DNA from 2 places in the Enterococcus sp. DIV1304_2 genome. Region 2 is predicted to be linked to the other one. Evidence: riboswitches for the same ligand, from Rfam matches in the RefSeq annotation. Region 2 holds a riboswitch; the other holds the start of a gene.
What was found. Region 2 has a riboswitch for thiamine pyrophosphate ahead of thiT (energy-coupled thiamine transporter ThiT). Riboswitches for the same ligand answer to the same signal wherever they lie in the genome.
Positions count from the first base shown of each region.

Region 1: linked by a shared signal. The riboswitch ahead of thiD (bifunctional hydroxymethylpyrimidine kinase/phosphomethylpyrimidine kinase) and the one ahead of thiT (energy-coupled thiamine transporter ThiT) in region 2 are both predicted to bind thiamine pyrophosphate.

Region 1 covers NZ_CP187851.1:1,985,946-1,994,114, forward strand. The annotation lists gene IGJ14_RS09100 (MucBP domain-containing protein) at 1-784, opposite strand, end outside; gene IGJ14_RS09105 (LPXTG cell wall anchor domain-containing protein) at 774-1,079, opposite strand; gene IGJ14_RS09110 (DUF916 and DUF3324 domain-containing protein) at 1,136-2,170, opposite strand; gene IGJ14_RS09115 (WxL domain-containing protein) at 2,157-2,804, opposite strand; gene IGJ14_RS09120 (helix-turn-helix domain-containing protein) at 2,969-4,441, opposite strand; TPP riboswitch at 4,667-4,764, shown strand; gene thiD (bifunctional hydroxymethylpyrimidine kinase/phosphomethylpyrimidine kinase) at 4,842-5,654, shown strand; gene thiM (hydroxyethylthiazole kinase) at 5,651-6,463, shown strand; gene thiE (thiamine phosphate synthase) at 6,453-7,094, shown strand; gene IGJ14_RS09140 (pyruvate, water dikinase regulatory protein) at 7,158-7,970, opposite strand; gene IGJ14_RS09145 (CBS domain-containing protein) at 7,984-8,169, opposite strand, start outside.
Region 2 covers NZ_CP187851.1:2,866,733-2,874,901, reverse strand. The annotation lists gene IGJ14_RS13305 (metal ABC transporter ATP-binding protein) at 1-612, shown strand, start outside; gene IGJ14_RS13300 (metal ABC transporter permease) at 585-1,406, shown strand; gene purR (pur operon repressor) at 1,582-2,400, shown strand; gene glmU (bifunctional UDP-N-acetylglucosamine diphosphorylase/glucosamine-1-phosphate N-acetyltransferase GlmU) at 2,556-3,929, shown strand; gene IGJ14_RS13285 (ribose-phosphate diphosphokinase) at 4,019-4,987, shown strand; TPP riboswitch at 5,011-5,113, shown strand; gene thiT (energy-coupled thiamine transporter ThiT) at 5,197-5,781, shown strand; gene IGJ14_RS13275 (hypothetical protein) at 5,836-6,612, opposite strand; gene IGJ14_RS13270 (patatin-like phospholipase family protein) at 6,845-8,169, shown strand, end outside.

The DNA.
Region 1 (8,169 bases), 880 kb from region 2:
GGTCATCAATGGTCGTGTTAGTAGCAGTTATACCAGAATATTCAGGCGTTGCCAGAAAGTCAGTTTCATACATTAGAGAAGAAGGGGTACTGTCTAAATTTTGAACGATCGTTTCAATTTCAGATACTTTTTTTGTACTCACTTGAAAAGCTTGAGTAGGGTGTCGCCACGTACGATGCTCGTTGTTCTTTAAATAAGTCCAACTATCCTCCCCTTGTTCTTCTGTATCATAAGTGATATCAGTTGGATCATTTGCAATCAAATATTGAGTTAACCCGAATATATTTTTATACCCAATACTTTTGTTTGCATTTAAGCCATTATAAGTAAATGTAGTTTCAACAGGCAGTTGTGTTCCTTCATTGTTTTCAAAAAAATAAGTAACACCCATTTGCCCCCGAATCGTGATGTCCAAGAAAGTAGATGGATTCCTAATGGATATTTTACCGCCATCATTTGTTCCAATTACTTGCAAAACAATTCTTACGTTAACAGCTGCTCCATTATAATAACCGACATTTTTTATCAACGCACTTGCGTTGGGACTTGATTGGCTAACATCCAACCACCCATTAGAATAGTTACCCTCTACTTCTTCAGTGGAACTGTTCTTGCCATAATGCATTTTGAATGTAGTTCCTGCTGGCGTTTTCATGCTATTTGCATAGTGGAAGTACGGTAAATTAGTAATACTACCTCCTGCATGGACATTACTCGGGTGGATAAATAAACAAAAAAACAGTACCCCTAAACATCCTACATATTTTTTTAGATCATTTTTCATGTTTGACTCTCCTTTTCAAAAGGATCGACAAATAACTAATCAAAGTTGTTATGCCGAGTAACTGAATTAACCAACTATTTTTTTCACTGGTCTTTGGCAAATAAGAAACTGATTGAACATTTTTTTCTTGGACCTCATTAACTGTTGAAGCCTCTATTTTTTTCATTGGGATCGTCTTATTTTCTGGTTGAACAAACCGAATACCGACTTGACTTGTTCCTTCCTCTATAGCAGACACGGGGGTTGTTGCCCCAATCAACAGCCCCACTAACCCGATCCAAATTATTTTTTTCATCTCTAAACTCCTTTCGTAAAAAAGTCGTTTGTTATTGATCAATCACTTCGTAAGTATCATTTTAGTTGACGGCGCAGCTTGTTTATATACCAAATCAAACTAAGAATGATCAACACAGCAAAACTAAACAAGCAATATATAAATAGATTTGAATCATCTATATCATTCACTTTAACTGCCTGATCATTCAATTTTTCATCTGTTCCTTTTATTTCAAATGTTTTTTTTAAGTGCCATGTCTTTCCGTCTTCATCTTTCAACTCCATAGCAAGTTCATAGGTTCCTTTTTTTAATGGTTCATTGTCCCAACTTAGTGGCAGTTTAAATTTTGTACGCGGCGTAAAAGACACTTTCTTTCGAAATTCCTTGATTGGTTTTTCTTCCCCTTTTTTTGTTACGATTGCATGAACGTCTAGTTGACTTTTTATGACTGGTGCAGCATTAGCTAAAGATGCAAAAATAGTCAAGTACCCATTTTCTAAACCTGGCGTCACCTCGTCTAATGAAAATTTCGGTTCGATTTCTTTGTCAGTGCAAGTCAATTTAGCACCTAAAGTGTATGCGAACTTATTTCTCAAACTAAATCCTTCATTTTTTTTATCTTCACTATCCGTATCTTCATAACAATAGAATCCGCCTAAGATCGTGCCGTCAAATCCTTGTTTCGGAATTGCTAAATGGAAAACCACTGATTTTTCTTCCTCAGGCGCCAACATGACCGTTTGCGATTCCGAAATCAGGTCTTCAAACGAAGGTCCTCCCAAAAGTTTTTCTCCATGGTTAGAATAATCGATAGCTCCATTCTTGTTGGTCAAAGCGTTATTTGCCTCAACTATCACTTTTATTTGGTTTGAACTTGTATTACGTACCTTGAGTATAAGATTTTGTTTTTCACCAGGTTTTACTTGCAAGTCATAGTAGCTAGCATCTGATTGCTGATTTTCAGGTAAGACAGCTTCCGCATCGAAAGAGACTTTATTCGACTCTGCATGAACATTTGTGGTGAGACAAAAAATAAAGAAGCAGATGATACTAATAAAAAAGAGAGGAGAGTATCGACTCTGCTCTCTCATAAAATCAAATCGGCGCATCATTCAACACCCAAGTGATATCTGCCGTATAGCTTTGAGCTTCTACACCCGCACGTGGTACATGGAGTTTGACATTTTTATTTGCTTTGTCTTCTCCTTTAAATGCAACAGCAAACGCCCCTGCTCCTTGCCCCTCTTTTGCTAACATGACTTCTTGACTTTGTCCATTTAAATCAATTGATTGTTGTGAGATGGTTGGTGGGGCAGATTGATTATTTTTTGTAATGACTTCACCACCAGAAAGTGTCATTTTTGCTCCTTTCAATTCCTCACCGTTTTCTCCTACAAATGGCGATATTTTTACACCTAAAGTCCAACCTTTTGCTCCTCCACGCGTATCATTTACTTGAACGTATGGACTTCTATTTAGCGCATAGTAATCCGCATCTCCTTGTTGGATCTCTTGTTTACCAAATGTGATGTTCGATGCAAAAGGAATGGACAACGCTCCAGTATTTCCTGTACTTGGATTATCATCGTGTGTGTCATCTGAAATAACAGGTTCGACGTTTGTTCCAGTTCCCGCTGTCAGTGTTACATTTGTCTTGTTTGTTGCTTCTTCAGCAAATGCGATTGTTCCATATGCACTTGCTGTTAACAAAGCTAACGTTGCTGTTGTCACTATTCTCTTCATTTTATAACTCCTCCTAAAAAATAATTATTCTAATCGAGCTATTGATTATTTTGTCATGAGCTCCATGATTTTTCTAGTTTAAAAAAACGTCTGATTTTAGAAAAAAAATAAAAGTATCGGAACATGATTATTCTATAACACACTAAAAAAGCTAGTTTGATTACTTACAAACCAGCTTTTTTATACGCAATTCTGAAAAGAATTTCACCCAATTGTCGCCAATTTCTATCGGAAGGAATATTTTTCATCAATAGTAAAGGTGTATTTTTCGTCTTTAAATAATAATTAGAAATTACTAAATCAACTTCTGATAATTCAGTTTGATAATCATAAAAAGCCAAAACATAAGCATTACCATAATACACTTGTATCTTATTCATCAACCACAAACGATGAGTATGATGCAGATCATCTTGGATCAGGATTTTGATTGGCGCCAAATTGTTCAAAAATAAATCATAATAATCCAAGACAAAATAATAGGACAAAAATAATTGTTCCCAATTTTCCAAAAGATCATTTACGTCACTATCCGATGTTTCTTTCAAGATTTTAGATAAATCTTCCATTATGACTGATTCTCGCAAATTCTCTTCTTGTATTTCCTTAATATATGAACGATTGAAAAACAGATCCGTATTCCCATAAAATAAAGAACTCCTTTCATGAAAAGCAACAAAATTGAAAATCAATTCCGGATCTTCTAAATCTAGTTTAAATTGAAAGGTTTGATTCAACGCATCCGCTAAATTTTGCACGGCTCGAAAGGAAGTCGTACAAAATTTTCTATGGGCGGCCGCATGGCTATTTTCATATTTTTTATGACCATCAATGATCCCAAACGAATAAATGATCTGATAAAGAAAGTATCGTTCATCTAATGACAGTCCCAGCTTCACTTGTTCTACCCACTGATTTAAATAGCTGAAATGAGCATCCTCATCAACGACTACTTGGTAAGAAGGATCGATTTTGATTTTTCTCGTTTTACTCCGCTCTAAATTGATGGTCAGCCAATATGAAAGAGTTCGTCTTTGTAATGGACTTAATGAAATTTGATAGATTGCTTCGAATGAATCAATGTAAGTTTCTATTGTCGATAGCGCTGTTTGGAATGGCCAAGCCCGTTCACTCTCTTTCGTGGAATGCCAATAAAAATAATAAAAGAAACTACGAATGTTTCTTTCTTCTGCATTCAACTCCAACTTAAAGGGTTGGAATTTCAAGCGGTAGCGTTTAAAGTAGGGAACCAATAATTTAGCATAGCGAAAAACCGTAGAAATACTAGTGAATTGAGCGTTCGCAAAGGTTTCCAAAGTCTCTTCAGGATGACGATACATAAAATCGATCAATTGGTAGTTATAAGAAGATTTGTAAAAATATAGATAAATCGTATAGATTGGGAAATCGTTCTTTTTATGTACCCAAAATTGTTTGTTATTCTCATTTTCAAGAAAGATATTTTCTCCATATTCAGCCAATAAAGTCGTTAATTCTTCGATATAATGGAGAACTGTTTTATCAGTTACCTGTAATAGCTGTTTCAGTTCTTCCATGGAGCACCAGTTATCTTTTTCCAATAAATAATCTAATAACACCACTTTTTTCTGTGATAATTTTGTTAAGAATGTTTCCATAGTATTCACCTCTGAATGTTTCGTTTGGAAATGCATCATTCTGCATTTTATCATGTGTGTAAAAGGAAATATACTTATAAAATTTCTGGAATTTGGAAATAATTTGACAGTAATCACAAATAAGCTCACTTGTCATTCACTACACATCAAGGCATTCTTGCTAGATACTCAAAAACTTGAATCTTCTGCTTTTTTTAGATATCATTGGTTCGTAACTAAATATGATTTTGTTTGCAGGGGGACGTTATCGCGTTGAGAAGGTAAAACCTGACCCTTTGAACCTGTTGGTTGATACCAGCGTAGGGAGCAAATGTCCTTTTTGTTGATGCGAAATCGAAACAATCAAGGCATTCTTCTATACTGGAAGAATGTCTTTTTTTCTATTTTAAGGAGGAATTTGATGAAAAAAGTACTAAGTATTGCTGGCTCAGACTGTAGCGGTGGCGCCGGTATCCAAGCCGATTTAAAAACATTTGCCGCTCATGGTGTTTATGGGATGTCTGTGATCACCTCAGTAGTCGCTGAAAATACCGCTCGTGTGATCTCATACCAAGATATCGCACCAACAATAATCAATGAACAAATGACAGCCGTCTTCGAGGATATCTATCCAGATGCAGTCAAAATCGGTATGTTGTCTTGCACAGATACCATGTTAGCTGTTGCAAACAGCCTACAAGAATGGCAACCTAAAAATATTGTACTAGATCCTGTGATGTATGCAAAAAATGGCGATGCCTTGATGGAGCCACAAGCAATCGACACATTGATCAAAAACGTCTTACCATTAGCTACTTTGATCACCCCCAATATTCCAGAAGCAGAAAAAATCGCAGATCGCTCGATTACTTCCCTGGAAGAAATGGAACGAGCAGCAAAAGCCATTTATGAAACATCTCACGCTGCAGTTTTGATCAAAGGAGGCCATCGCACAGGTGAAGCCACTGATATATTGTATGATGGGAAAAATATTTACTCCTATACGTCTGAACGAATCGTCACAAAAAACACCCATGGCACTGGTTGTACCTTCTCTTCAGCGATTGCCTCACAACTCGCTTTGGGCGTACCATTAGACCAAGCAATTTCCAAGGCTAAAAAATATATCACTACTGCAATCGCACATTCACTAGAATTAGGCGAAGGTCATGGCCCAACCAATCATTTCTATTCACTCTATCGCAATGGTCTTAAGGAGGAACAAAGTCAATGAATACATTTTTAAAAACAGCTGTAGAAACGGTCCGTATGAAAAAGCCTTTGGTCCACCATATCACGAACTATGTAACGGTCAATGATTGTGCGAATGTCACACTTGCGATCGGTGGTTCACCGATCATGGCTGATGATGCGTTAGAGGTAGCGGAAATCACAGCAATGTCACAGGCATTGGTACTAAACATGGGTACTTTGAATGAACGTACCGTAGCTTCGATGCTTTCAGCTGGGCAAACAGCCAATGAAAAAGGTATCCCGATCATTTTTGATCCAGTCGGTGCAGGGGCTTCACAGTTTCGTAATCAAACAGCGAAAACGATCATAGAAAACTTGAAATGTGCAGTGATTCGTGGCAATATTTCAGAAATCCGCTTTTTAGTGGGAATCGCAAGCACGACGAAAGGTGTCGATGCCTCGGCAGATGATGCAAGCTCCATTGAAGAAGCCCAACGGATTGCTGATCAATTAGCAACCGTTCACAAATGTATCGTAGTGATCACCGGTGCGACAGATGTAATTTCTGATGGGCGGCGTAAAATCTTAGTGCACAATGGTTGTCCTGAAATGAGTCGGATCACTGGCACTGGCTGTATGCTCACTTCATTGATTGCTAGCTTTTGTGGGGGTTCTCCTGAACATCTTTTCCATGCAACAACTACAGCTGTTCTTACCATGGGGATTGCTGGCGAGCTTGCGTTGGAACAAACGGCTGGTACGGGAAGTTTTCGGATCGCATTGATTGATGAAATCAGCCGTATTGATCGGGAAACATTACTACTGCGAGGAAACTACTTTGAAAAATGACATCAACTATTCCTTATACCTAGTGACAGACCAGTCACTGCTGAAAAAAAAGCCCCTCCAAGAAGCAGTGCAACAAGCTCTTGAAGGAGGTATCACCGTCTTACAGTTGAGAGAAAAAAAAGCCAATTCACGAGATTTTTATGAGGAAGCGATCGCATTGAAACGATTAGCTAAACCATACAATGTTCCATTGATCATCAACGATCGAGTAGACATTGCGTTAGCTTGTGACGCAGACGGTGTTCATGTCGGTCAAACAGATCTACCTGTGGCTGTGGTGAGAAAAATGATTGGCCCTGAAAAAATCATCGGCGCTTCCGTCCAAACACTCGAACAAGCAATTTCCGCTGAACAAGCTGGGGCAGATTATTTAGGTGTAGGGACGATGTTTCCAACCGCTACTAAAACAGATGCCATAATCGTATCAAAAAATGAACTCAAGAAGATTCTTCAACACGTTTCGATCCCTGTTGTTTTGATCGGTGGTCTCAACGAACACACGATTGCAGAATTCAAAACCTTCCCCGTCCAAGGCTTTGCTGTGGTTTCAGCGATCCTAGCAAAAGAAGAAATCAAAAAAGCGACTAAAGAACTTGCTGCACAAATCAATACGATTATCAAAAAACAGTAAATCAAAAAAGCGACCCATGTAAAGTCAAATGATCTTTACATGGGGCGCGTTTCATTTCATACCTCACTTCAAGCTTTTCAAATGATGTTCAACGATAAAAGCAGTTTCTTCAATCGATTTATCTGATACATCAATGACAACATTTCCATAGCGATCAAAAATCTCTTGGGAGTATGCCAATTCTTTGTGGATCGTTTCTAAATTGTTGTAGCTTGACGACTGATGCAAGCCTAAAGAATCTAAGCGATTGCTCCGGATTCTCACTAAATTCTCTGGATGACAGATCAAACCAACGATTTTATTCTTGTCTACTGCTTCTAATACTTTGGGTAATGGTACTTCAGGGATCAGTGGCAGATTCGACACTTTGTAGCCTTTATTTGCCAGATACATACTTAGAGGTGTTTTTGATGTTCGGGAAACGCCAAGAAGCACGACATCTGAATCTAAAAAACCTTTTGGATCTTTTCCATCATCATATTTTACAGCAAACTCGATAGCAGAGATCCGATTGAAATATTCTGTATCCAATTTGTGGACGGCCCCTGGTTCTTCAATCGGCTGCATCCCAGTTTTCGCATGAATGATCTCAAAAAGAGGGTGCATCAAGTCAATATAGAGTAATCCAGTTTTCCGACTAAAAGATTTTGCCACTTCCGACAGTTCATGATTCACGAGGGTACTAATCACAATTGCTTTATCACGTAAAGCATCTGCTAAAATCGACAACAGCTCATCCTTCTGATTCACAAAAGGAAATTTATAGTTATTATTGAACACTAAGTTAGGATATTGGACCATCACAGCGGATAATAATTTTTGAGACGTTTCACCTAGTGAATCTGAGATAGAATAAACAATGACTTCATTTTGCATGGATAAACTCCCCCTATCGATTTCGTTCAGCATTTCTCGCTTGCTGAGTGATAAAATTCAATACTTTTGATTTAGTGATCTTACCGATTACGTTTCGCTCATTTGCTGCATCCACCACTGGTAGAGAGTCAACTTCAAAATCTTGAAGGATCGTCGCTACTTCTAATATATCCATTTTTTTTGTACAAGTTTTGATATG
Region 2 (8,169 bases):
TATCATGTAGATGCCGGTGAATTTGTGATTTTGACTGGTGAAAACGGGGCGGCAAAATCTACATTGATCAAAGCTTCTTTGGGGTTATTGAAACCCTCTAAAGGGACCATCAAAATTGCAGGAAAAAATCAGGACGGAGACAAATTAAGTATCGGGTACATTCCACAACAAGTTTCTTCCTTTAATGCGGGTTTTCCTAGTACAGTCTTAGAATTAGTACGTTCTGGCAGATATCCGAGAGGTCGTTGGTTCAAACGGTTAAGCGAAAAAGACCATGAGCATGTCAAGCGTGCGTTAGAATCTGTTGGTATGTGGGATATGCGTCATCGTCGGATTGGTGAGCTGTCTGGTGGTCAAAAGCAACGAATCAGTTTAGCACGTATTTTTGCGACTGATCCAGATTTATTTGTACTTGATGAACCAACTACTGGAATGGATGAAGAATCACGAAATGAATTTTATCGTTTATTGCGCCATAGCGCACACGACCATGGGAAAGCTGTATTGATGATCACTCATGATCACGAAGACATCAAACAATATGCGGATCGACAAATCCGTTTAGTGAGAAAGGAGGATTCTCAATGGCGTTGCTTTCATATGAATTCATGAGGCGGGCATTTCTTGCTGCGATCTTTATTGCAGGAATCGCACCGATGTTAGGAGTATTCTTAGTGATACGTCGGCAATCGTTGATGGCAGATACACTGTCTCATGTTTCTTTAGCAGGGGTAGCCTTAGGATTTTTCCTCAATCTCAATCCAACGATGACCACAATGGTGGTAGTCGTTATCGCTGCAATCATTTTAGAATACCTACGTTCGATGTATCGTACGTATTCAGAGATTTCCATTGCGATCTTAATGGCAGGAGGACTTGCGCTTGCATTAGTTTTGATGAATTTGAGTGGGGGTAATTCTGCCACGAGCATCCAATCTTATTTATTTGGATCAATTGTGACGATCACTTGGCCACAAGTTCTATTCCTAGGTATTTTGTTTGCAGTGATCGGTCTTTTGTTTTTCTTATTCAAACGTCCGATGTACGTGTTGACCTTTGATGAAGACACCGCTCATGTCGATGGACTGCCGGTTCGTTGGATGTCAATGATGTTCAATATTATTACTGGGGTAGCAATCGCTGTCATGATTCCGATAGCAGGCGCGTTGCTGATTTCTGCTATTATGGTTTTACCAGCAGCAATCGGGATGCGTTTAGGGAAAAGCTTCAATATTGTTATATTGATCAGTATCATCGTTGGTTTTATTGGTATGCTTTCTGGGTTAACTAGTTCGTTCTACTTGGATACACCGCCAGGGGCAACTATCACATTAGTATTTATCTTTTTATTCTTATTAGTCAACTTGAGTAAACGTATTTTATTAGGAATTAGAAGAAAAAAATAGACCACTATTTTTTAAACAGGTAGTTATTTGAGACAAACAAATGTCTTAAATAGTTACCTGTTTTTTTATAAATACCGAACTATTTTCTTAATTTTGGATAAAATGCTCGAATTTTCCCGAAAAAACTTATATAATGAAACACGATAAAATTTGTTGGAAAAAGGAGCTGGAATTTTTGAAAGTACGTCGCAGTGAGCGTCTTGTCGATATGACACAGTATTTATTAGATCATCCGCATGAATTGATTTCATTAACAAGCTTTGCCGAACGTTATGAATCTGCTAAATCTTCGATCAGTGAAGATTTGGGGATCATCAAAAAAACATTTAAAGAAAGAGGTTACGGAACGCTTGAAACAATCCCTGGTGCAGCCGGAGGTGTTCTATTCATTCCGGAGATTTCCTACGAAGAAGCAAAGAAATATGTTGAATCGCTAGCTGAGCGCTTGTCTGAACAAGACCGTTTACTCCCTGGAGGCTATGTTTACTTATCTGATCTATTAGGAGAACCTGAGCTATTACGTCAAGTAGGGAAAATCATTGCCTCAAAATATTTAGGAGAAAAAATCGATGCTGTAATGACTGTAGCCACAAAAGGGGTGCCAATCGCTCAAGCCGTTTCCTATTACTTGAACGCACCGTTTGTCATCGTTCGTCGTGACTCTAAGATTACAGAAGGTTCTACAGTGAGTGTGAACTATGTTTCAGGTTCATCTGAACGGATCGAAAAAATGGAACTATCAAAAAGAAGTTTGAAACGTGGTTCTCGCGTGCTTGTCGTCGATGACTTTATGAAAGGCGGCGGAACAGTGAACGGAATGAAGAGCTTGATTGAAGAATTTGAATCTGAGCTTGTCGGTATCACTGTGTTTGCGGAGTCAAAATTCAACGGACATCGCGCAATCAATGACTACACGTCGCTACTTTACGTCAAAGATGTGGATACAAAAACGAAAAATATCACTGTAGTACCAGGCAACTATTTCGAAGAATAAAACAACGAACATAGCGGTGCTATGGAAAAAGAAGAGGCGATGGATGATGTCTCTTCTTTTTTTGCGTCCTGGTTGCTAAAATGAACGTTTAGTTGAAAAAAAAGAGCGACTGGGCTAAACTAAAAATAATAAATCGTAATTTAGGAGTGACACATTTGGATGCACGTTATGCAATCATATTAGCCGCGGGTAAAGGTACTCGCATGAAATCAAAACTATACAAGGTCCTACACCCTGTTTCTGGGAAACCGATGGTCGAACACATCATCAACCGTGTAAGTGAGACAAATCCTGATCAAATCGTGACGATCGTTGGTCACGGTGCAGAGAAAGTCAAAGCTCAGCTAGGCGAACGTAGCGAGTATGCGTTACAAGCGGAACAACTTGGGACGGGTCATGCGGTACTACAAGCAGCCTCATTTTTAGCAGGTAAGGAAGGCACGACGTTAGTCATCAGTGGTGACACCCCTTTATTGACAACTGAGACGTTGAACAACTTGTTTGAATACCATCAAGGGAAAAATGCAAGTGCTACGATTTTGACTGCACAAGCAGAAGATCCGACAGGTTATGGCAGAATCATTCGTGACCATGTAGGAATCGTTGAAAAAATCGTTGAGCAAAAAGACGCTTCGCCAGAAGAAGCGTTAGTTCAAGAAATCAATACAGGAACTTACTGTTTCGATAACAAAGCGTTATTTGAAGCATTGAATAAAGTAGGAACAGACAATGCACAAGGCGAGTATTATTTAACAGACATCGTTGAGATCCTGAAAGATGCTGGAAATCCAGTTGCTGCGTATCAGACGGAAGATTTCGATGAGTGTATGGGTGTCAATGATCGTATGGCACTAGCAAAAGCAAACGAGTTGATGCGCCAAAGAATCAACAAAAAACATATGGTCAATGGCGTTAGCTTTGTTGATCCTGCAACTACGTATATTGATGCAGATGTTGTGATTGGTTCAGATACAGTGATCGAAGCGGGCGTTCAGATCCAAGGAGAAACAGAAATTGGTGAAGATTGTTTTATTGGTGCACATTCACGTATTGTTGACAGCAAGATCGGTGACCAAGTAGTCATCGAAAACTCAGTGATCGAACACAGTGTGGTCAAAAGTAAAGCAGATGTAGGACCGTATGCCCATTTACGTCCAAAAGCAGAAATTGAAGAAGGCGTCCATATCGGCAACTTTGTAGAAGTGAAAAATGCAAAAATAGGCAAAAACACAAAAGTTGGTCACTTGACGTATGTTGGGGATGCAACACTAGGTGAAGAAATCAATGTGGGGTGTGGTGTCGTCTTTGTCAATTATGACGGAAAAGCAAAACATCATACAACAGTCGGTGACCATAGTTTTATTGGGTCAAATGCGAATCTTGTGGCGCCAGTAGACGTGGCAGAGAATACATGTATCGCTGCTGGTTCGACAATCACTAACGATGTTCCTGAACATGCGATGGCAATCGCACGCGCTAGACAAGTCAATAAAGAAGGATACGCGAAGAAACTCCCATATTCAAATTGATACTTTTTGCAAAATCACTTGATTTATTCGGCAAATATGACTAGTATTTATTAGGTAGTAGAGTTGTGAAAAAGAAAGCGGAGGTCCTCATGTCCAAACATTACTTTGATCCAAGATTAAAAATATTTGCATTAAACTCAAATCGTCCATTGGCAGAAAAAATTGCTGCAGCTGTTGGGGTTGAATTAGGAAAATCATCGGTCACTCAATTTAGTGATGGTGAGATCCAAGTCAATATCGAAGAAAGTATCCGTGGTTCACACGTATACGTTATTCAATCAACAAGTAGTCCGGTAAATGATAACCTGATGGAACTGTTGATCATGATCGATGCATTGAAGCGTGCAAGTGCCAAAACGATCAACGTGGTAATGCCGTATTACGGCTACGCACGTCAAGACCGCAAAGCGCGCGCGCGTGAACCAATCACTGCAAAATTAGTGGCAAATATGATCCAAAAAGCTGGAGCAACAAGAATGTTGACACTTGACTTGCACGCAGTCCAAATCCAAGGTTTCTTTGATATTCCGGTCGACCATTTGATGGGCGCACCACTGATTGCGAATTACTTCTTAGAAAAAGGGATTCAAGGCGATGATGTTGTCGTTGTTTCACCTGACCATGGTGGTGTTACTCGTGCACGTAAATTGGCTGAATTTTTAAAAGCACCAATTGCAATCATCGATAAACGCCGTCCAAAAGCAAACGTGGCAGAAGTGATGAATATCATTGGTCAAGTAGAAGGCAAAACGTGTGTCTTGATCGATGACATGATCGATACAGCTGGAACGATCACATTGGCTGCTAATGCGTTGAAAGAAGCTGGGGCAGTGAGCGTTTATGCTTCATGTACACATCCTGTGTTGTCAGGACCTGCTTTACAAAGAATCGAAGACTCTGCAATCGAGCGCTTAGTTGTAACGGATTCAATCTATTTGCCAGAAGATCGCAAAATTGATAAGATTGACGAAGTAAGCGTTGGTGGCTTGATGGGTGACGCAATCAAACGTATCCATGAAAACAAACCAGTTAGTCCTTTGTTTGAAACAAAAAGATAAAGGAAAATAAAAACAAAATAATTACAATCACAAAGGGGAGTCCATTTTGGGCTGAGACTGAATATATTCTAAACCCTTCGTACCTGTTTCGGTTATGCGAGCGTAGGAATTGTGAATGAATAGCTAGTGTGAAAGCACGAAGCTGTTTGTAAAAAAACAAACTTGCTTCCTCCTTTGTGATGTCCAATTATAAAGGAGGAAGCTTTTTTATGAATAAGAATCATCGTGTCTGGATCGAGGGAACGATCGTCGCAGCATTATCTTTAGTGTTGTCGATGATTCCTCTACAAATAGGTAGTAGTTTTGAAATCTCACTCGGGCAAATCCCTTTAACTTTATTTGCCTTGAGAAGGGGTTGGAAAGCTGGTATGGGATCGGCTTTTCTATGGGGAATCCTTCATTTTCCCATGGGGACTGTCTATTACTTGAGTGTCATCCAAGTGTTGATCGAGTATCCGATCGCGTTTACGTTTGCTGGCGTTGCAGGAATTTTTTCGCAAAGAATGCAACAGAGTTATCTGCAAGGCAATCGTAAGAAAATGGCCTCAACGATCATTTTAGCGACATTCGTTGGTGTGACTGCCAGATATTTCTGGCATTTTGTCGCTGGGGTTGCTTTTTGGGGAAGTTTCGCACTATGGGGGATGAATCCATGGTTGTTCTCTTTAGTCATGAATGGCGCTAGTGGGTTAGCTACCGGTATTGTAACAACGGTTGTCCTATTAGGTATTGAACAGACCGTTCCTTCTTTATTTGTAGGCGAAGGGTTGCAGGTACGTAAAAGTAAAAATTAAAAAAAAGCGTAAAGGCAGCTGACCTTTACGCTTTTTTAGTGGAGTTGACTGTCATTATACAAATGTGTTGTAGACAAAATCAGAAACGTTGCCGTCTAGTTGCCAACGTTGTTGAGTGGCATGATAGACGAGAACAGCTACCGGTTTTTCTTCCAAGTAACGTGTTCCTTTTAATTTCCAAACGTAATCTTCAATGACATAAATCGGGATCTCATACTTGTCATCGACCAAACCTGCTTGATCAAACGAAAAAATGATTCCTTCTTGCATCAAATTACGCATCTTTTTCAGTATCTCTACACTGATTTTTTCAACAGGGATCTCTTTTCGAAAGAATGATTTTTTTTCGTTGATTTTTCCCGCCAAGATCGTGCTTAACTTGTTGGCAAAAATCCGATAAAATTCATCTAAATAACGATAATAGGTTCTACCTAGATGATCGCTCAAATCAAAATAAACAAAGTTATTTTGTAATTTATAGAAAAAAGGTGAATGGAGATGTGTTTTCATATGACCAAAATAAAGCAACTCTGAGATTTCTAAAGGGCTTAATTCTTTTAACATCGTCAAATCCGTAAAATCGATCCATTTAAGATCCGTACTATTGTTACGGCTGCGAACGGTTTGGAAAAATCTTTGGATATTCTCAGTTCCACGAATGACCTTCAAGCCTGTGTGTGATTCATATTCTCCAGCAGATGCGGAAGGGTCCAACAAAAGTAGATTTTGAGGAAAATGCACGATGCTATTTGAAAAATCATTGATCGTCAGCCCTTTGGTCAAAACGGCGTTACTAGTTGTATCGATATGTACATATACTGAATCACTCATCATGCTCCTCCTCCCCTGTATCTCATCCCTTTCATTTTACAACATTTACTGAAAAAAAGCTTGTTTCTTTTATTTTAAAATTCGATTACAAAGCAACTTTTTTTTATGAATAAACGATGAACATAGAGTAAAAATTTATATATATATAACACTGCTATCAGATGACTATTCACCCCCACCCTTTTTTTCTGATTACTGATATAATAAAAGAAAAAGAGAATCCGAGGTGTCTATGAAAGTTCAAAAAGTCTATTGGTCGGAACGTTATCAGCAGAATCGAGTGCAGCAAGCAAAACAACTTTTTAGTTTTTTTACTACACATCAAGAAAGCCGGCAACATTTTTGGCAACAGGCAAAAAAACAACAGGCATGGAAGATCGTATCGAAAAGACTGAACATTTACTTTACTGCAGAAATAACGAATGAAAAATTGATCTATACCAACGTGTTGATTGAAGAAGAATATTGGCAGTGGTCCGATATTTTCCTATTGCTAGAAAGTACGGTTCGTTATTTTTTCAAAAAATACGGACTCGTCCGCTTTGATCATTCAATCTCACCGAACATGATCGACCTTTTCCACCGAAGTGGTTATTTGGGAACGCAATCGTTTGAGAAGGAAATATCCTATCATATCGCTCTTGTCTTAGGTGGAGGAGGGGCGCATGGTGCTTATCAAATAGGTGTTTGGAAAGCACTGAAAGAAGAAAATCTAGAGATTTCACTCGTTACTGGTACTTCTGTAGGTGCGCTAAATGGGGCTTTGGTCGTTCAGGATCAACTAACACAAGCCATTGACTTGTGGCAGGAACTGTCAACCAATCAAGTATTGGCTTTACCAGAGGTTGCCTTATCAGAAGATTTGAGGCAACGTTATATCCAAGAAGCCAGCTTGATGACACGTCGTGCAGTAGTCGAAGGAGGAACCTCGATTGCACCGTTGGAAGCATTACTAGAGCAGTACCTAGATGCGGAAAAAATCAAATGTACAGAAAAACCGCAACTCTATACAATCGCAACTAAAATCCCAGAATTTCAAGAAACAGTTACAAGGATCCAAGCATTAGCACCAAAAGAAATCACCGATTGGGTCCTCGCCTCTGCTTCTTTTTATCCTGCCATGGCTTATCGTCAGATCGACGGATCAAAATATGTTGATGGGGGCTATCGAAATAACGTGCCAGTAGATGTTGCTATCCAACAAGGTGCAACCGAAGTCTTGATTGTCGATGTCCAAGGACCTGGGGTGACAAAAAAATACAAGGAACCTGATGCTTTGGTGACCTGGAAATGTTGTTCAAACTGGTCTTTAGGTGGTTTCTTAGTTTTTGAGCGACAAAGAAACCAATTGAATATCCAATTAGGTTATTTAGAGGCTAAAAAATGTTTAGGGATCTATCAAGGAAACTGGTATACGTTTGAAACAGCAAAGCCAGCTGAACGTTATTGGCGACGTTTCTTACGTTTCTTAGTCGAAACACTTGATTTAGACGTATCCTTTTTTTACAAAGAAAAATTCTGGCGGGACTTGCGTAATGTATATAAAGACAGGGTCAC